DNA from 3 places in the Pusillimonas sp. ANT_WB101 genome. Region 3 is predicted to be linked to each of the others. Evidence: predicted binding sites of a transcription regulator. Region 3 holds the regulator's gene; each other region holds the start of a gene.

What was found. Region 3 encodes HrcA, which represses chaperone genes, less so after heat shock. Its sites were predicted from a motif close to TTAGCACTCNNNNNNNNNGAGTGCTAA; they were not measured.
Positions count from the first base shown of each region.
Region 1: the regulator HrcA is predicted to act here: its motif matches at 5,601-5,627, upstream of rpoH (RNA polymerase sigma factor RpoH).
Region 2: the regulator HrcA is predicted to act here: its motif matches at 6,233-6,259, upstream of FQ179_RS13100 (co-chaperone GroES).

Region 1 covers NZ_VOAY01000003.1:263,885-270,876, forward strand. Annotated here, with positions in the region: gene FQ179_RS13915 (ATP-binding protein) at 1-763, shown strand, start outside; gene FQ179_RS13920 (acyloxyacyl hydrolase) at 767-1,300, opposite strand; gene FQ179_RS13925 (CaiB/BaiF CoA-transferase family protein) at 1,495-2,688, shown strand; gene FQ179_RS13930 (ChaN family lipoprotein) at 2,944-3,807, opposite strand; gene FQ179_RS13935 (DUF4148 domain-containing protein) at 3,957-4,313, opposite strand; gene FQ179_RS13940 (LysR family transcriptional regulator) at 4,518-5,420, shown strand; gene rpoH (RNA polymerase sigma factor RpoH) at 5,667-6,557, shown strand; gene FQ179_RS13950 (cation:proton antiporter) at 6,947-6,992, shown strand, end outside.
Region 2 covers NZ_VOAY01000003.1:73,337-80,328, reverse strand. Annotated here, with positions in the region: gene thiL (thiamine-phosphate kinase) at 1-574, shown strand, start outside; gene FQ179_RS13130 (phosphatidylglycerophosphatase A) at 615-1,139, shown strand; gene FQ179_RS13125 (CinA family protein) at 1,160-1,663, shown strand; gene pyrF (orotidine-5'-phosphate decarboxylase) at 1,816-2,661, opposite strand; gene FQ179_RS13115 (diacylglycerol kinase) at 2,690-3,076, opposite strand; gene FQ179_RS13110 (hypothetical protein) at 3,310-3,609, opposite strand; gene groL (chaperonin GroEL) at 4,196-5,845, opposite strand; gene FQ179_RS13100 (co-chaperone GroES) at 5,877-6,164, opposite strand; gene FQ179_RS13095 (antitoxin) at 6,728-6,992, shown strand, end outside.
Region 3 covers NZ_VOAY01000004.1:94,010-101,001, reverse strand. Annotated here, with positions in the region: gene dapB (4-hydroxy-tetrahydrodipicolinate reductase) at 1-121, opposite strand, end outside; partial or broken gene FQ179_RS22775 (outer membrane protein assembly factor BamE) at 481-874, opposite strand; gene fur (ferric iron uptake transcriptional regulator) at 999-1,448, shown strand; gene recN (DNA repair protein RecN) at 1,469-3,121, opposite strand; gene FQ179_RS16640 (NAD kinase) at 3,125-4,024, opposite strand; gene hrcA (heat-inducible transcriptional repressor HrcA) at 4,145-5,152, shown strand; gene hemH (ferrochelatase) at 5,145-6,197, shown strand; gene grpE (nucleotide exchange factor GrpE) at 6,365-6,970, shown strand.

The DNA of each region.
Region 1 (6,992 bases), on a different contig from region 3:
CACCTGCCTGCTGGAAGATGTCACCAACTATATGGCCGCGCTGAGTGCCCAGCACAACAATACTTTCGCCTGCACCGCCACCAGCCCAATTCCGGCACAGATTGTCATTGACCAGCGCAGACTTCTGCAGGTGCTGTTAAACCTGGTGTCAAACGCAGCAAAATTCACCCAGCATGGCCATATTGCCCTTAATCTGAGTGCTGTCGACAATGGGCGCAAACACTGGACCCTCACATTCTCAGTCAGCGACTCTGGAATAGGTATCGCCTCAGAGCAACAGACAACCATTTTTTCGGCATTCACCCAGGAAAGATCCAGCTACGGCGGGCTTGGGCTGGGGCTGTTCATTGCCCAACGCATTGTCGAGAACATGGGCGGGACGATATCACTGGACAGTGCCCTTGGCCTCGGAAGTACGTTCAGCTTTAGCATTAAGACGCTTGCTACCGGGGACGCCGTAGCATGGTCGCAATCCATGCCGTCCGCCGCCAACGTCATCACCAAAAACACGGCAACCACTGAGCATCTCATGTCAACGCCATTGCCACCCGCTTACGAACGCATGACGCTTGCCAAACTTGCACGCGATGGCCAGCTTACTGAAATTGAAGAGTGGCTAATGAATATGCATGCAGCGCTACCCGATTGCGCGCCTTTTTTTCATCGCATTCAGGACCTGTTGGCTACGCTCGACCTCGAGAAGATTGAGTCACTAGCACTGGCGCCAACTGCACACCAAGCTCGAAGCGAAGACGCGGTTTAACGCTTAATAGCGATAAGTGTATTGCAGTTGAACAACCTGAAGCCCAGGGTTGGGCTTTTTGATATTGGCATTGGAAAAATGCGAGAGTCGCACCCCCAGGCTGCTGGCACTGGACAGCATGACACCTGCACCAACATGACTGCCAAACTGAAGAGCAGTGCTTAACGTTTTATCAGCAAACCGCGTGCGCGAGAAGAGCGTGGGGCCACTGCCGACCTCAAGGTAAAAGCGGTCTTGCAGCGTCCAGCGCAGCATTGGAATTGCATTTAATTGCCAGACACTAGACGGCGAACGTGCGCCATCAGCATGCCAGTATGCTGCACCCATCTCACCGACCAAATCCAGCCGGCCCCAGTTTCCAGAGAACCGGTGCGTCCATACAGACGGCGACACCCATGCAAGCTCATAACGCTGATAATTGTTGTTTAAGCCGGCCCTCAGGCTCACGCTGCTGGTTTCGGCCCAAGCAGACGCCGCACAGCCAAGCACCAGCACCGCAACCGCAAGCTGCGCATAAATTATTGCTGTTTTTTTCATGATGAGTGCCTAGTGGGCGGATGACCCTGAAAGTACTGTGAACAAGGCGGCAACAAATTCTAGCAGGGATTGTGAGCAGGCTCGCGCTTCACAAAGACACTCGGGCTTCTATATGATGGGGCGTTAATTTTCACCCTAAAACTTTAAAAGAACGCCCCTCCCATTTGAATCAGGGGACATTCCGGAGCATATGCATGAATCAACGACCTCTCGATGGCATTCGTGTCGTCGAAATGGGCAGCCTGATCGCGGGCCCTTTTGCGGGCAAAACACTGGGCGACTTTGGCGCAGAAGTCATCAAAATCGAACCACCCGAGGGCGGCGACCCACTGCGCTCATGGCGCACGCCTGCAGGTGAAACCTCGATGTGGTGGCATGTGCAGGCCCGCAACAAAAAATCACTGGCGCTAGACTTACGCCAAAAAGAAGGGCAAGACATTGCACGCAGGCTCATCGTGGAAGCCGACATTCTCATCGAAAATTTTCGCCCTGGCACGCTTGAAAAGTGGGGGCTAGGCTACGAGACGTTGTCTGTGCAGAACCCTCGCCTCATCATGCTGCGCATCTCGGGCTACGGCCAGACTGGCCCCATGCGCGATCTGCCAGGATACGGCGTTGTGGCCGAAGCCATGGGCGGGTTCAGGTATATCACGGGCGAACCAGGCAAAGCGCCGGTGCGGCCAGGCATAAGCATTGGCGATTCATTATCAGCGCTGCATGGTGTTATCGGCATCATGATGGCGCTTTACCACCGTGATAACGGCTCAGGCAAGGGGCAAGTCATTGACGTAGCCTTGTATGAGTCAGTATTTAACATGATGGAAGGCGCCGTACCCGAGTATGACCGGCTAGGCATGGTGCGCGAACCCGCTGGCAGCGCCATTCAGGGTATCGCGCCCACCAACGCCTACCCTTGTGCTGATGGAAGCTATGTACTGATCGCCGGCAACGGCGATAGCATTTTCAGACGCTTGATGGCACTCATCAATCGGGATGATCTTGGCAGCGACCCCACCCTAGCCCGCAACCACGGCCGTGTGGCTGCCATGGCTCAAATCGACGAGGCCATCGCCGCCTGGAGCCGTCAGCACGCACTGGACGACGCACTTTCCTTGCTCGCAAGCGCAGGTGTGCCAGCAGGAAAAATCTACACGGTAAAAGACATTGTGGAAGACGGGCAGTACCAGGCGCGAGAGATGATCCAGAACATTACTCTTGCGGACGGCTCTGCACTCAAGGTGCCCGGGGTCGTACCAAAGCTTAGCGCCACGCCAGGAAGCTTTAGCAGCGGGGGGCCGGCGCTGGGGGAGCATACCGAGTCGGTATTGGCAGAACTGGGCTTTGACCAGAATGCCATTGAGCGTCTAAGAAGCGCTGGGGTTATCTGAACGGCTTGATGTTCGGATGAATAACTGAAGTGTGCAGGGCGTTGCTGCTGCATGCCTGGGCCAGTACCAACGCGTATCGTGTGTCGCTGCTGGATGACTGAGCCAATACCCAAGCGTGCTAGCCGCCGCTGCAGCATGCCTGGGCCAACACCGAGGCATGCTGGGCACCGCTGCTGCATACCCAGGCCATCACTGAAGCATTCTGGGCGCCGCCAACTCTGCCTGAACAATGACCCTGCATGCAGGGTGTTGGCGCTAAGAGGCAGACTGTGATGGAAAACGGCGACGCAAAGCTTCACACTGATCTGTGCGGTCAAACGCAGGAACGACCACATCATAGTCATAGTCTTCGGAGGCTGCTGGCGTTTCAGTAAAACCCACAGCAAACACATCGGCATGTCCCAGCCAACGGGGCACGCCGCTCTGCTTGAGAATATGACCATTGCCGGCCAGCAAAACAACAGGTTTGTGGCCACCCTGTGATGCCTGGCGCACGATGAAAGCCATAACTGCATCCCGCGCGATCTGGGCCTGCGCCATGCCATTTACAATTTGTTCAGGAAGCAAACCGCAATGCCCCTGCTGCACATCATGTTCCTGCACCTGCAGTAAATCAAGCGGCAACGGGGCATCTAAGCCGAGCTCGTGCGTGACCTCAGCCGAGAAAACGGAAGAAAAACCATGTTGCATAATACTGGCAGCGTCGGCGCGAGAAAGATTGGCCGCCAGAACCCGCAAGCCATGCTTTAACGCCAGATCGATCACGGGTTCGTAATAAGCCCATTCCCACCCTTTGGCGTCAGGCGCAGCTTTCTGAATTACGCACTGTGCATCGGTGCAGGTTTGCATGGCTTCATCCAGTCTCGCCTGCTGCTGCCGATCGAACTGCTCCATGGCAATAATCGGACGCCAGCCGTCTTGCATAGCCTGCTGTAAAGCCTGGGTTCGTTGACGATGCGCCTGCGCGTTGTCATGCACTTCGCCCAGCAAGACGATGTCATGTACAACAAGCTGTTTGGCCAAATTAGAAGACACGCCCTGCCGGTTAGACGCACAGGCAGCAAACAGGCCACATGCCAGAACGGCCGTGGCCAGTTTTATTACATTCGAGATTGCCATCACGCACCCAACCCATGGTCATTCACGCCGCCGCACTGGAAGCACGGGGCCGTCTGTATCGCCATTTTGTGGCTGGATTTGAGATAGCCCTTCGAAGGTCGAAGTATAGCGTGCTGTATGTTGCACAAGTCTTAAAGTGGCGCCACAACTTAGTGTTCAATAAACTGATTTTGATGCGTGGCTTCATACTGCTGCAAAGCAAGCTCTACCTGGCTGCGAGTTTTGGTACTAACAGCCATGTGAGGGGGGTTGTCCATGCCGAATTCGTTGACCTCGCCGTCCTTGAACGCGGCTTGCAACTGAGCCTGCACCTGGGCATGCGTTTCTTCTGGCCCTGGAGCACGCTGTACTGGGTAGCCAAGTTCGCCTTCGCTGATCAGGCCTTGCGACTCTGCCTGATGTAATTGCTGCACAACTTGCGCACGCGTTTCGGTGGCTGCCTGGGCGACAGTGATACCCGCCGACATGGCAACAGCAACCATCACTGCGGAAATTACGGTTTTCATACTAAAACTCCAATAAACGTAAAAAACCAAATGGCTTTTCAGGTCTTTTCCACAAACATTTATGTGTTGAGATTAGATTTAGTATGTGACAAAAGCGTTGGCCGATAAATAACGAAATCAGAATTCATTTTTCCACAAACATCAATAATCTATGGAGTATCACGAGAACACTTGCTACCATTACAATTAAATTTGATGCAAACCATGCAATCCAAGTCAACCTCTCTTGACGACATTGCCCTGTTTGTTGCGGTAGCCAGGCATAAAAGCTTTACCCACGGTGCTGACGCCCTTGATATGCCTGCGTCTACACTGTCACGTCGCATCAGCCTGCTCGAACGCGCAATCGGAGTACGTCTGCTCAAGCGCAGTACCCGCCGGGTCGAGCTCACCGAGGCCGGTGCAGTTTACTTCGAGCGCTGCCAGCATATTGTTGACGAAGCACGTATTGCCCACGAGCAACTCATAGAAGCTGTCAGCCAGCCCAAAGGTCGTTTACGCATTTCCATGCCCTCGAGCTTTGCACTTATGTTCCTACCCGCAGCAATGCTTGAGTTTACCCAGCGTTATCCCGACATTGAGTGCGAGTACGACCTGGGCATAAGACCTCTTGATCTTCTTGTCGAGCCCGTAGATATTCTCATCCGCATCGGCAATGCACCTGATTCCGGGCTTGTGGCGCACCAGATGGGTAGCATCCGTCTGGGGCTGTATGCATCAACGCAATACTTGGCCATCCACGGCTTGCCAACTACACCTGCCGAGCTTGTTCACCACGAGTGTCTGCGCACATCAACGAGCCGTGAAGACTCCCTCTGGCAGCTTTATAATGGGGAGATCATGCAAGAAGTGCAGGTCAGAGGCCGCATGGCCCTTAACAACGTCATCATGCTGTCGCGCATGGCGGGTCTGGGTGCTGGTATTGTTCCCCTGTCGCTCAATGATCTGGCGCACTTGGGCCGGGTCGAGCCACTCACACGGATACTGCCCGACTGGCAGTTCGCTCCAATTCCGCTGATGGCCTTATTTTCCTCTCGACTTATGCCGGCACGAACGCGCGCTTTCATTGATTTTCTGAGCAGCAAATTTGAAGAAGGCAGCAACTGAAAATTAGCCTTATCCTATTCGGCCAGGTCTTCCGGGTGTGCTTATCTCGACCAGGCCGGGCTCAACGGCTTCCCATCGTGGCCGCCACAAGCGCAACCCGACACGGCAGTACGTAAGCGAAGCCCGGCCACAAGGAACCTTCCGGACACATAAGCGTCTAATTTCACTATGTTTTCGGCGTTAGCACTCTATGAGCTACAGTGCTAAAATAATGTTAGGTATCTTTCAAAGGATCGTTAATATACGATGACAAACAACACGCAATCCTTAGCACTCACCAACCAACAGTTGGCAGTAGCGGTATCCAATCCAGGCGCCCTTGGCACAATCGAGGCGTATATCAGCGCTGTCAATCGTTTGCCCATGCTTACAGCGGCTGACGAGGTATCACTGGGAAAGCGGTTGCGCGACGAGTCTGACCTAGACGCAGCCCGCCAGCTTATTACCTCACACTTGCGTCTGGTGGTATCTGTAGCGCGCCAGTATCTCGGCTATGGCCTACCCCACGCTGATCTTATTCAGGAAGGCAACGTAGGTCTGATGAAGGCTGTTAAGCGCTTTGATCCAGAGCGCGGCGTACGGCTGGTTTCTTTCGCTGTACATTGGATCAAGGCCGAGATCCACGAATACATTGTGCGCAACTGGCGTCTGGTCAAAGTGGCCACCACCAAGGCCCAGCGCAAGTTGTTTTTCAACCTGCGCCGCATGCGTCCTGACGACAGCGGTCAAAGCCTTGATCCTGATCAGGTAAACGCCATCGCCCAAGAGCTCAACGTGCGTCCGCAAGATGTTGCCGAAATGGAAGTGCGCATGTCTGGCCGCGAAATGGCGCTTGACGCCCGCGAAGGCGACGACAATGATTTCGCGCCCATCTCTTATCTGTCAGACGAAGGGCAGCAAGAGCCCTCCCGGGTACTTGAGCGCCAGGCTTACGACACACTGCAAAGCGAGGGGCTAACCCACGCCATTGACGGGCTTGACGACCGCTCACGACGCATCGTGCAGGCACGCTGGCTGCAAGATGAAGGCGGAGCCACCCTCCATGACCTGGCGGCAGAATTCGGCGTTTCGGCCGAGCGCATTCGCCAAATTGAAGCCGCCGCTTTCAAAAAACTGCGTGTCGCACTGGCGTCATAATTTCATACCCGCCCCGCCCGCCGCTGGCAGGTGGGGCAACTGCTGACACAATTACATACATCTTGGTTTCTCAGGCGGGAACTTAACGTCGACGGCGACCCCTAAGCTACATGAACGCGGAATTTGCTCTCAACATGCGTGAGCACCCGTTCATCATCCGCTTCGGCTTCTCCTCTTCCCCTCCCTATTGAAGCGGATGTTTCGGGACACCACAATGGTGTCCCTTTTTTCGTCTTAAGCCACCCTGCTTCCAGTTTTCAAGCCAGCTTGATTACCCCGCAACGTCAAAAACACAAATTAGCACCCAGGCATGTCCCAGCTACCCAGTGCCACGACCAAAATCAAGTATTCTTAGTACTCCCAAGCTCTGAAGGTGTGACGAGGCGTTCATGGATGTAGGACACGTGGTATTTGGCTTGGCGGGCTTGCTCGCTC
Region 2 (6,992 bases), on a different contig from region 3:
TGTCACCGTCATGGGGCAGGTTCGTGCCGAACAGGCGTTGCGCCGCAACGCTGCCCAGGTTAGTGACGACATCTGGGTGACGGGCACACTTGGAGCCCCCGATATCGCCCTGCGCATGCTGCAGGGGCGCCTGCCAGTCGACCATGCCATACTGGCCGCCGTACGGCCCAGCCTTGAACGGCCAGAGCCGCCACTGGCCTTTGCGGCGGGCCTGGCTGGCATAGCCAACGCGGCGCTTGATATTTCTGACGGCCTGCTGCAAGACTTGGGCCACATCCTGCAGTCCAGCCACTGTGGCGCCCAGTTGCAGTATCCAGCACTGCCTGTGCATGCCGACCTTAGCCGTGTGGATGCTGCCGTCGTACAAGATGCAGTGCTTGCGGGCGGCGACGTCTATCAATTATGCTTTACAGCGTTGCCTGGCCGGCGTAATGCCATCCAGGCGCTGGCTAGCCAAACGGCGACACGGGTTACCCGTATCGGCACCATTGTTCAGGGTTCAGGTACACAGGTGGTCAATTCGCAGGGGGCGCTTATGCAGTTGGGGGCGGCAGGCTTCGACCATTTTTCCTGATTCTTCGATTTCTCTTTTCGTAGCCGAAAGTGTCTATTTCATGCTCCATACCAGCAATTCTTCCGTTCCTGAACGCGGTTTTAAGCCACATGCTGGCTGGGTATTCCGGTCGTTTCCGCGCATAGTCGCATTTGGCTTCGGCAGTGGTCTGCTGCGACCAGCACCGGGCACCTGGGGCACGCTGGCCGGGTGGCTGTTGTGGTTTGTTGCCGTGTCGCGCCTGCCCGACACGCTCATTGGGGTGGTGCTGGCTCTTTCCTTTGCGCTGGGGTGCTGGGTTTGCCATCGTACCGGCAAAGAAATGGGGCAGCCCGATCATGGTGGCATGGTGTGGGACGAGATTGTCGCGTTCTGGATCGTGCTGTGGTTGACGCCATCGGCCATCGAGGCGCAGGTCGTGGCATTCGTGCTTTTTCGTGCCTTTGACATCGTCAAGCCGCCACCCATACGTTATTTTGACCGCCATTTAAAAAACGGCTTTGGCGTTATGTGGGATGATATCCTCGCTGCCGTCTACAGCTTGCTGGTTGTGGCTGTGCTGGTCAGGTTTGGGCTGCTGGGTTAACGTTTACCGAGGGTGTTGGCATGAACACAAACAATGACACGTCGCTTGCACCGCATCTGGGTCGGCTTCTGATCGATCGCGGCTGGATGTTCTCTTGCGCAGAGTCATGCACAGGCGGGCTGCTGGCCGCCGCCATGACAGAAACGCCGGGCTCCAGCCAGTGGTTTGATCGTGGCTTTATCACCTACAGCAATGCGGCAAAAGTAGAGCAATTGCTGGTCAATGAAGACACGCTTGATCGTTTTGGCGCCGTCAGCGAAGAAACCGCCATGGAAATGGCGGCGGGTGTGCTAACGACAACACAGCTGTCCAGCCTTGCCATCTCGATCACCGGCATTGCCGGGCCTGGCGGGGCCACTCCCGGAAAGCCCGTGGGCATGGTGTGTTTCGGCTTTGCTCAGCGCACAGCACAAGGCGTAACCACCCGAGCTGTTACCCACATTTTTGGCGGCGACCGGGCGGCCATACGTCGCGCTACGGTCGAATTTGCCCTGCGTAAGGCCATTGAGCTGATCGAGCTGTAACCGCCTGGCTAGCCGTCAGTAGTGGGCCATAAGCGTTGTCGGGGTGCTATGGCCCGGGCTTGCACGTGCAGCGGTCGAGCGTGCCCCACAGCAAGTCTCATGGCGTTGATGCATGGGCTTGGTCAACCGGTGGTCAACCAGCGCCTGGCTGTTTAACGGGCAATGGCGTTGTCAGGGCCTTTGCCATTCGCTGCATTGATGGCATCACGGGTTATTCTTGCCGCATGTGCCGCTGCCTCGCGCCAGTCATCTCCGCCGCTTGCATACAAAATGGCACGTGACGAGTTAATCATCATGCCGGTGCCTTTACTGTCGCGCCCCGCTCTTACGGTCGCGGGTATGTCACCACCCTGTGCGCCTATGCCGGGGATCAGCAAAGGCATATCACCAACGCGTGCACGAACTTTGGCAATTTCTTCCGGAAACGTAGCACCAACGACTAATGCGCATTGGCCGTGGGTGTTCCATTGATCAGCTGCAAGGCCTGCCACATGCAGGTATAGCGGCACGCCGTCCCGCGACTCGACAAACTGCAGGTCAGAACCGCCTTTGTTGGACGTGCGGCAGAGCACGATAACGCCTTTGGTGCGCCAGGCAAGATAAGGCTCAAGGCTGTCATAGCCAAGATACGGGCTTACTGTGACCGCGTCGGCTTCATAGCGCTCGAACGCCTCGCGTGCATATTGCTCGGCTGTCGAGCCGATATCGCCACGCTTGGCGTCCAGAATAATGGGTAGGCCCGGATGCTCATCATGAATGTAGGCGCATAGCGCTTCAAGCTGCTCTTCGGCGCGTGCTGCCGAAAAGTAAGCAATCTGTGGTTTGACTGCGCAGGCATAAGGCGCGGTGACATCAATGATGGCCCGGCAAAACTCATAAATGGCATCTGGCCGGCCCGATAGTTCTGCCGGAAAGCGTTGTGGATCTGGGTCTAGCCCGATCGTGAGCATGGAGTCTGTGCCTGCCCAGGCGTGCTCTAGTTTTTGCGTAAAGTTCATGAGTATTTGTCTATATAAGCAGAGCCGATTATAGGCGGTTGAGCACTATCGAGCCGATTACTGTCAGCCACACGACGGCAGAAAACAGCAAAGACAACAGTACCGCTGCACTGCCAAGGTCTTTGGCGCGACCGATTAATGGATGGTGCTCAATGGTGACCGCATCGGCGATGGCCTCGATGGCAGAGTTAAGCAGCTCGATCACCAGCACAAAGACCAGCGTGCCGAGCAGCAACAGCAGCTCTCCCACTGTGCGGCTAATCCAGAATGCGATGGGGGTCAGTACAAGCGCCAGAAATAGCTCTTGCCGGAACGCCGCCTCATGACGAATAGCGGCGCTTAGCCCTTGGGCCGAATAGCGGAATGCTTTGAAAATGCGGCCCAGGCCGCCTTTGCTTTTGTAGGTGGAATGCATCAGTATCGATCATAAAGGCGGAATGCCAGCCTTGCATTATAGAGAGAGACGCGTTGTTTCACCGACGTGCCGCCGCTTACCGTGTCGTGACGGGATGAGCGGCAATAAAGTCTATGCATGCTTGGACAGCTCGCTGAGGCTGGACGGCGTCCCGTGTTTGCTGAGGTAGGATGGGGCCTGCGATCTACAACTATTTTGACAATCTGCTTCCCGGCAGCGAAGCGATCTTGATGCTAGAAAAGTTTAATCACCGGCATCGGGCCCCGATTAAATAAGCCATAGAAGATTCCCAGCACAGCCACGGCCATCATAATATTGAGCACGTTTCGGATAAAGCGGCTTTTGCGGGATGGCTGTGGCTGGGGAGTATCTTCGACCGCAAGATTCCTGATGGACAGCAGCAGTACGGCCGCAATGAGCGGCGACACGAGCAGGGCGATCAACAACCATGTTATCAAGCTGCGGCCGCGGGCTCGAGCCAGAAATCCTGCGACTACACTCAATAATACCCATAAAGCCAACATGCGTAACACGTTTGTTTCTCCTTTGAAAAGGCCAGATATCCGTGCCCCAATGTCGGGCAGGCGGCCGCTTGAACTGCGACGACAGTTTGGTGGAGTGCCGGGGGGGGGTAGGCGGCGCTGAGATTACCCGGCCGTCTCTGGTAAGCGCTGCATCTTTCGCGGCAGTCAGCATTTTCAGGTTTATTGGCCTTTGAACATTGCTATTCTTGCTGACCCAGCGGCAAAGGATACCAAGCCTGATTTTCATGCGGCGAACAGGGTGTGGTCGATAAGGCGACCAGCTAACGATTGTACCTGCAACCTAACGACTCACTGCAGCCGCCATTTCTTACGCTGCGCCTGCTGATACCAGCGTTGTCGCAGGTTGAGACCTCGCCGCGAAGTATGCAGAGGTCATGGGTGTTGAAGCGGTGCTGGAAGTAGCTTTAAATATTCGAATAAATGCCCTTTTATTCATTGATCAGCAAACTTTCACCTCCGAGAGTGCGTCATGCCGGGCGCACCAATACAAAAAACCTCCGGCCGAAGCCGGAGGTTAGTGCGTAAACGCAGTGCGATGCCAGGGCACAGGGCCCTGGCAGGTGTGCAAGGCAGGTTAGAAACCGCCCATGCCACCCATGCCGCCCATGCCACCCATGTCGGGCATGCCGCCGCCAGCAGGCTTGTCTTCTGCGATTTCGGCCACTGCAACTTCAGTTGTCAGCAACAGGCTGGCAATCGAAGCAGCGTTTTGCAGCGCTGTACGGGTAACCTTGGTTGGGTCAAGAACGCCTTGCTCAACCAGATCACCGTACTCGCCGGTAGCGGCGTTATAGCCGTAGTTACCGGTGCCGCCAGCTACCTGGTTGACGACAACGCTAGGCTCTTCGCCAGCGTTAGCGACAATAGTGCGCAGGGGAGCTTCAACAGCGCGCAGGATCAGCTTGATGCCGGCGTCCTGGTCGAGGTTGTCGCCCTTGACGGCTGCAATGGCTGCCTTGGTGCGGATAAGTGCTACACCGCCGCCAGGAACAATACCCTCTTCGACGGCTGCACGGGTAGCATGCAGAGCATCTTCGACGCGGGCTTTCTTTTCTTTCATTTCGACTTCGGTAGCAGCACCAACACGAATCACGGCAACACCGCCTGCCAACTTGGCAACGCGCTCTTGCAGTTTTTCGCGATCGTAGTCGGATGTGGCTTCGTCAATTTGTACACGTACTTGCTTGACACGCGCTTCGATCGACTTGCTGTCGCCTGCGCCATCAATGATGATGGTGTTTTCTTTGCCGACTTCAATGCGCTTGGCCTGGCCGAGGTCTTCGATTGTGGCTTTTTCAAGCGACATACCGGTTTCTTCGGAAATGACCACACCACCCGTCAGGATAGCGATGTCTTCGAGCATGGCCTTGCGACGATCGCCAAAGCCAGGAGCCTTGACTGCTGTCGTTTTCAGGATGCCGCGGATGTTGTTTACAACCAGAGTGGCCAGCGCTTCGCCTTCGACGTCTTCAGCGATGATCAGCAGCGGACGGCTGGACTTGGCAACTTGCTCAAGAATTGGCAGAAGGTCACGAATGTTGCTGATTTTCTTGTCGAAGATCAACACATACGGGTCTTCAAGCATAGACACTTGCTTGTCGGGGTTATTGATGAAGTAGGGCGACAGGTAACCGCGGTCAAACTGCATGCCTTCAACGACGTCGAGCTCGTTGTCGAGCGACTTGCCGTCTTCAACTGTGATGACGCCTTCTTTACCGACCTTGTCCATGGCATTGGCAATGATTTCGCCAATAGAGGCATCGCTGTTGGCAGAGATGGAGCCAACCTGAGCGATTTCTTTGCTGGTGGTGCAAGGCTTGGACAGCTTTTTCAACTCGGCCACAGCAGCAGCTACCGCTTTGTCGATGCCGCGCTTGAGATCCATGGGGTTGATGCCAGCAGCAACGTACTTCAGGCCTTCTTCAACAACAGCTTGAGCCAACACGGTAGCCGTGGTGGTGCCGTCGCCAGCAGCGTCGGAGGTTTTGGAAGCAACTTCCTTGACCAGCTGGGCGCCGATGTTTTCTAACTTGTCTTTCAGTTCGATTTCTTTGGCAACCGATACGCCGTCTTTAGTGACGGTAGGTGCGCCGAAAGAGCGATCGAGCACAACATTACGGCCTTTAGGGCCCAGTGTTGTTTTAACAGCGTTGGCGAGAATGTTTACGCCACGGACGATGCGCGTACGTGCGTCATCGCCAAATAGGACTTGCTTAGCAGCCATTGTTAAATTCCTTTGTTGATTGGGTGTCGGATTACTGGATCACAGCGAGAATTTCTTCCTCGCGGATAACGAGCAGCTCTTCGCCATCAATTTTGACCGATTGGCCGGCGTATTTGCCGAACAGAACTTTGTCGCCGACTTTCAAGTCAACAGGAAGTACTTTGCCGTCTTCGGTTCTTTTGCCGGGGCCTACAGCCACGACTTCACCCTGATCGGGTTTTTCAGCAGCGCTTTCAGGGATGACGATACCCGAGGCAGTTGTGCGCTCGTTGTCCAGACGCTTGACGATCACGCGATCGTGCAAAGGACGCAGTGCCATGGAGGAACTCCTGTTAAATATAAAATTAGTTGAGATAAAGCCCTAAGGCCGAGGGGCGGTTGGCATTGTTAGCACTCTACCCCTACGAGTGCTAATTATAAGGACGAAGTCTGATTCTTCAAGAGGGCAAGATGAAACGGTTGCAATTTGATACGTTTGGCGTGCTGTTCTTGTTGTCGATTTTCATTGAGTTTAGAATTTCCGTCACTCAGTTTGGAACTCTCAAGATCAAGAAGAAACATAATTGGCGCGGTCTGGCAGTTTTTTTTGGCCTAAATATGGGTTTTGTTGCTTGCCACTGAGTTTGGCAATTAGGTCATTCAGTTTGGCAATCGAAGCCGCATGGGTGAGCTGCCTGGGCGTTCTGGCCAGCCGCGTGAGTGGCGCTCGACATCAGTCAGGCTCGAACGCAAGCTGGAACTGTTTCTTGTTCCCTTGTCCGGTTACTGGTCGTTTAACGGACAAGGACACTGTCAATAGTTGTACGTAGAAGCCTCGTCATCACGATTGACGCAGTGCAGTCTGGTATATACAATATGACATATACAAAGGAGGATAATAACATGCCTATCCTATCGCCACCATCCAGACCCAAAACGGCCAAGCTGTTTCGCAACAACCGCAGCCAGGCAGTGCGGATTCCTGTGGAGTTCGAGTTGCCAGGGGATCGTGTAATGATCCACCGCGAAGGCAGCAAACTCATCATTGAGCCAGTGACCAGGCCAACGAACATCGTCGAACTGCTGGCCCTGTGGAGGAAGGAGGCGCCGCTTGGGCCAGAAGATCAGCTTCCCGTCATTGATGATATGCCCGCCCGGGCGGATGACA
Region 3 (6,992 bases):
CCAAAGCGGATGAGCCCGCATGATCAAGTGCGGCGACCAGGTCAAGGTCGGGGCTTTGAAGCACGGCTTCGATCAGCATGTGGCCCATTCGGCCGCTGGCTCCTGCAATGGCTATGCGCATGGCGTCCTCTTAGCGTAAAGGTTCAGGTTCGTTGCGACCTGCGGAGGGGGCGCCTGGCACGGCAGGTTGCGTGTTCTCAAAAATATTGAGACGGCGTCTGGGCTGTTGGGCTTGCTCGTCTGTAGTCGTAGCATCTTGTTTGCTTTCGCCTGATTCGTCTTTGGCCCCTTGAGCCGACAACGATGGCAAGCCAGACGTGCCGAGATCTTGGCCTGTGATGCCCGATGGGGTGTACTGCTTTCCTGAGTCTATGGGCAAGGCCTGGGTGTCGGCGGACGACGCACCTGCTGGTTGAGCCGTCGTGGTGTTTTCTTTGGCAGGCGAGGCACCCTCACGGGCCGTCATGCCAGTATCGGCTTTTTCAAATGGCTGGCGATCAGGTTGCTCGTCGCCAGCCCAGCGCACCAGGCTATCGCCCTCAAACCAGACGGTGAAGCGACGCTGCTCTGCTTTACCGTAGCCAGGCTTGTTGTAGAAAGGGTAATCCCAGCGGTCGGTGCGAAAGATGTCTTGCAGTGTGGGTGTGCCCAGAACGTAGCGCACCTGTTCGCGGCTCATGCCGGACTGCAGTTGTGCAACCTGCTCGGAAGTGATCCAGTTGCCCTGTTGCACGTTAGGACGGTATGGGAAACCCCAGTTGGAGGAACCGCAGGCCACGAGGGCCGTTGCCAGTACGCCAGCCGCAAGGCCTGTGCGTAGTACAGCGAAATAAGGTTTAGCAGATGTCAGCACAAAGCGCCCCTGTTTATCCATATCGAATAAAACCGTTATCATAAAGCTTTAAGAATAGACGCATAATAACGTCAGTCGGCCTCGGCTGCTCGGCATTCTGCCCGCATCCGCAGTTGATTCATTACTGCCAGAGACATTTTTAGCCATGAGCGATCAAACTGAATTGAAAAATATGGGCTTGAAGGCGACTTTTCCCCGCCTCAAGATTCTTGACATTTTCCGCAGGGCTGATGAGCGGCATCAAAGCGCCGAAGACATCTATCGCACCCTTATCGCCGAAGAGGTCGATATCGGGCTTGCAACGGTATACCGCGTACTCACGCAATTTGAGCAGGCCGGCATACTGGTGCGCAGCCAGTTTGATGGAGGCAAGGCCGTTTTCGAACTAAACGACGGCGATCATCATGATCACCTCATCTGCACCATCTGTGGCACAGTTGAAGAGTTTACCGACACCGAAATCGAAAAACGCCAACACAAAGTGGCTGATGAACACGGGTATACGCTTGATACCCACACCATGCTGTTGTACGGCGTGTGCCCCAAATGTCAGGCCAAGCCCAAAGGGCAGCAGCAGGTTAAGAGCCACGCCTGATCTGCTGTCATAAAGGCTGGTTAGTTAGCCTGGCTTTCTAGCATTTCGCGTGCATGCGTGCGGGTGGTGTCGGTAATTTTCAAGCCCCCAAGCATGCGTGCCACTTCGGTTACACGGCCCGCGTCATCCAGCATTTCGATGGTTGACACGGTGCCGTTGTTGCCGGTGTTTTTGCGTACTTCATAGTGGTGCATGCCTCGGGCAGCCACTTGCGGCAGGTGGGTTACGCACAGCACTTGGTGTCGTTCACCCAGGGTACGCAGAAGCCGCCCGACCACTTCGGCCACAGCGCCTCCTATGCCGGTGTCCACTTCGTCAAAAATAAGCGTTGGCACCCGGGCTGCCTGGCTTGCTATGACTGACAGTGCCAGCGAAATACGAGCAAGTTCGCCACCCGACGCCACTTTGGCGAGCGGGCGCAGGCTGGTGCCTGCATGGCCTGCAACTAGAAATTCGACATTTTCGGTGCCATGCGGACCGGCTGTACATGGTGAAAGCGTTACATCGAAACGCCCGCCCTGCATGGATAGGGTTTGCATGGCTTCGCTCACGCGTTTTGCCAGCGTTTTGCCGATTTTTTGTCTGGCCTTGCTCAGGCGCGCCGCCAGCTCGTTGTACTGAGCCGCAGCCGCCTGCTCATTTGCCTCGAGCGTTTTGGTGTCGGCCGCTGACTGACTGGCATCGAGTTGTTGCTGCAGGTCGTCACGCAAGCTGGGCAGTTCGCCAGGCTCAACGCTGAATTTGCGCGCCATTTCAAAAATGGCGGCAAGTCGTTGCTCTGCCTGCGCAAGTCGGTCGGGGTCGAGTTCGACGCGGTCAAGATAGCTGTTGAGGTCGGATACCGCCTCATCGATGCCGATACGCGCTGAGTCAATGGCGTCGTAAACGCTTTGCAAGTGCGTGTCATGGCGCAATAGAGGCTGTATGTGGTGTGCGGCTGCGGTCAGTGCCTGGCGGGCTGCGCCTTGCTCGTCGTCGAGTGCTGACAGCGCGTGGGCCGCGCCATCAAGAAGGGCCTGGGCGTGCGCCAGACGGCTGTGTTCGATACCCAGTGCTTCCCACTCGTCTGGCTGCAGAGCTAGGCGATCGAGTTCTGCGAGCCTCCACTCGATCCGCTCGCGTTCTTCTTGCAGCGCTGCTGCATTCTGCCTTGCATCATCGAGTTTCTTGCGTGCGTCGTGCCATGTTTGCCAGGCCTGCTGCACCTCGCGGGCCAGGTCTGAATGACCGCCCTGAGCGTCAAGCAGTGCACGCTGGCTGGACGCCTTAAGCAGGCTTTGATGGGCATGTTGCCCATGAATGTCAACGAGATACTCGCCGACTTCGCGCAGTTGGCCCAGTGCTACCGGGATGCCATTGATAAACGCCCGGCTGCGGCCTTGCGCGTCGATGACGCGTCGCAGCAGTAAGCCATCGTCTGACAGAAGCTCGCGTTCTTGCAGCCAACTTTGCACCGAGGCGGGGGGATCAAAAATGGCGGTAATGTCAGCCCGTGCTGAGCCTTCACGCAGCACGCCTACATCACCGCGGGCGCCAAGGGCCAGTGACAACGCATCGACAAGTATGGACTTGCCCGCACCTGTTTCGCCTGAGAACACAGTAAACCCGGCGTCAAAATGTAGCTCCGCCTCATCGACAATGACAAAATCACGTATATGCAGGGTGCGCAGCATGGTTTACTCGGCCTCGTCCGAAGGTTGGGGCATGTGATTCCAGTGCAGTTTGCGACGCAGCGTCGAAAAGAAACTGTAACCGGTGGGGTGGATGAAGCGCACAGTGTGTTCTGCCCGGCGCACATCAAGTTGATCGCCGGCCTGGCAATCAGACCATGTTTGCATGTCAAAATGCACGCTAGCGCCCGATTCTACGCGGCCGAGGGCGGTAATGGTGAGCGTGAGTGTGCCGGTATCGGGCAACACGATAGGGCGGTTTGAAAGCGTTTGAGGCGCCACCGGCACCAGCAAAATGGCGTTGAGGTCAGGGTAGACCACCGGGCCGTTCGCCGACAGTGAATATGCCGTAGACCCAGTTGGTGTGGCCACGATCAGGCCGTCGGCACGCTGGCTATACATGAAGACGCCGTTGAACTCGATGCGAACCTCTATCATGCCGCCCCGACCTGCGCGGTTGAGCACCACGTCATTAAGGGCAAGACCAGAAAACAGGGTTTCGCCCTCTCGGGTTACCCGCCCTTCAAGCAGCACCCGGTCTTCAGATTCAAACTGACCGTTGATAACGCTGGCCAGGGCGTCGTTGGCATTGTGCAGCGGGATGTCTGTAATAAACCCCAGGCGGCCATGGTTGATGCCGATTAGCGCCACGTTACTATGGGCGAGCTTGCGGGCGGCACCCAACATGGTGCCGTCGCCGCCCATTACCACGGCGAGGTCAGCGCGTTGGCCTATGTCTTCATAAGAAGCCAGGGTAAGCTCTGTGATGCCTGTGTTGCGGGCTGTTTCGGCCTCGAGCAGTACTGTGCAGCCTGCATGCTGCAGCATTGCCGCCAGCTGACGCAGAGGGGCGTCCAGGCCTGTATCCTGGTGTCGGCCGATGAGCGCAACAGTTTTAAAGTGCATGAAAGAAACACCCCGGTGTTTTGATGGAATAATAGGACTTAAACAATTATAGAATCCCCCGAGGCTATCAGGGTTTTGGGGTAACAGGCCTTAGTCGGCAATATTGCATAAAATAGAATTATGGATGATAGAGCCAACGCACTGCTGAAGGCGCTCATAGAGCGTTACATCGCTGATGGTCAGCCGGTGGGTTCGCGCACGCTGTCAAAAATGTTTGACCTCTCGCCAGCCACTATCCGCAATGTCATGGCTGATCTCGAAGACCTTGGTCTGATCCACAGCCCGCACACCTCTGCAGGTCGTGTGCCCACACCCAGGGGCTATCGCGTATTCGTTGATCGCCTGCTGGCAGTGCAGCGTTTCGAAGTCATGCCCCCTCGGCAAATACGTGAGATGCTTCCAGCCTCCGAGCCAGGCAGAGCCGTAGCGGCGGCCGCCACGCTGCTATCCAATCTGTCACAGTTTGCGGGTGTTGTGCTGGCGCCCAAGCGTGCCCAGGTATTCAGACAAATCGAATTTATACGGCTATCTGACAAGCGCGTGCTGCTTATTATTGTTACGCCCGACGGCGATGTGCAAAACCGCATTCTGTTTGTGCCGCGCAATTACACCGAACAAGAGCTGCTCGATGCGGGTGCTTTCTTCAATCAGCATTTTGCCGGGATGGCCTTTGATCTGGTGCGCGAGGCCATTACCCAAGATCTGTCCTCACTGCAGGCCGATATTTCGCGCCTGATGCAGGCGGCCGTCGATGCCGGTACAGCCGATGACGACCAAGACGAAACGCTGGTTATTTCGGGCGAAAGCAAGCTGCTCGATATCACTGACATCGCATCAGACCTTGACCGCCTGCGCCGCATGTTCTCCATGTTCGAGAAAAAAACTGAACTACTGCAGCTGCTTGATGTGTCCAGCCGAGGGACCGGGGTGCAAATTTACATCGGCGGTGATTCACGCCTGGTGCCACTAGACGACGTATCCATCATCACCGCGCCTTATGGGGTAGATGGCAAGGTGGTTGGTACACTTGGGGTTATCGGTCCCTCGCGCATGGCCTATGAGCGAGTCATCCCCATTGTCGACATCACCGCAAGGTTGCTGTCCAACGCGTTGAGTCATAATGTTTAAATCGCGCTTTCTTCCCGAGCCCTCCGACCCCGAGGCGCTCGTCAGTGTGCCGTCGCCACGACGGGCAGGCCCCGTTGGCGTACTGCTCGTTAATCTGGGTACACCCGACGCGCCAACCGCAGGCGCAATACGGCGCTATTTGCTGGAGTTTTTGTCCGACCCGCGCGTTGTGGAAATTCCCCAATGGATCTGGCAGATTATTCTGCGTGGCGCGGTGCTGGTGCGCAGGCCTTCAAAGCTGGCGCCGCGTTATAAAGATATTTGGCTGGAGCAGGGCTCGCCCTTGCTGGTCTACAGCCATCATCTGGCCGACGGCGTGGCCCAGCACCTCGAGGCGCAAGGCGAATCGGCTCGGGTCGCGTTGGCTATGCGCTATGGCAACCCGTCGGTTGCCAATGCCATTGACGATTTGCGCCAGCAGGGCTGTGAACGCATTATCGTCGTGCCTCTCTACCCGCAGTACGCCGCAAGCACCACTGCTACCGCCTTTGATAAGGTGGCTTCATACGCCGGCTGTCTGCGTGATCAGCCTGAGTTCCGCTTTATCAAACGCTTTAACACATTACCGGCTTACATCGATGCGCTTGAACAGCAGGTGCGCCAGTACTGGGCTAAAAACGGCAAGCCTCAGTATCTTTTACTCAGTTTTCATGGTCTGCCTCGTGTAACCGTTGAACAAGGCGATCCATACCATCGCGACTGCATGGAAACCGCACAGTTACTGCGCCAGCGTTTGGGTGCCGATGGCGAACGGGTGCATGTAACATTTCAGAGCCGTTTCGGAGCCCAAGAATGGTTAAAGCCTTATACCGAACCGACATTGCGTGAATGGGCCCGAAAGGGTGTAAAAAGCGTTGATGTAATGTGCCCGGGCTTTCTGGCCGACTGCCTCGAAACTCTGGAAGAAATTCAGATTGAGTGTCGTGACGCCTTTCTTGAGGAAGGCGGGTCGCAGTATCGTTATATTCCGTGCCTAAATGGTGACCCTTCGTGGGCTGCCGGGCTGGCCGGCTTCATTCGGGCGCAACTTGGCGGTTGGGTTTAATTACACAATTACCTCCTGCAAGCCCCTTGTTTTTACACATATCCTACGCAATGTCGGCCAGGTCGGCTGTTGCCTGAACCCACTGGTCGCTACGGTCAGTACTTGAAATAAGGGCGCTTGCCCCCAATTTCATCAAATCGCATCCTTATATGAAGTGGAGATTCTCTATGTCGGCATCCAAAGAACCTGTAGATCAACGCCAGGAAGGGCATGAGCCCGACACCACCGAAAAGCTTGAAACCAACGAGTCAAAGCCGGCTTCGTACGACGCTGACGAGTCAGACGTCGATGGTATTGGCGAGGCCTCTGACGAAAATCTGGCTTCTTTGCTGGTCGAGGCGCAGGAAAAGGTCGGGCAATATCATGAAGAGTTGCTTCGTGCCAAGGCTGAGGTCGAAAATATTCGCCGTCGTGCGCAAGATGACGTTGCCAAGGCTCGCAAGTTTGGTACTGAGTCCTTTGCAGAAAGCCTTATTCCGGTCAAAGATAGCCTGGAGGCCGCTTTGGGGCTTAAAGACCAAACCGCTCAGGCATGGCAAGAAGGTGTCGAGGCGACGCTGCGTCAGATCAATTCAGCCTTTGAGCGTAACCTCATGAAAGAGATCGCACCGGCTCAAGGCGACAAATTTGACCCCCACCTGCACCAGGCCATTTCGTCATTGCCGTCGGCACAGCCTGAGGGTGAAGTCATCCAGTTGCTGCAAAAAGGTTACACCATTGCCGATCGTGTGTTGCGCCCCGCATTGGTCACGGTTTCGGCCGGTCAGTCCTAAAAAAATACAATTTTTTTACGGG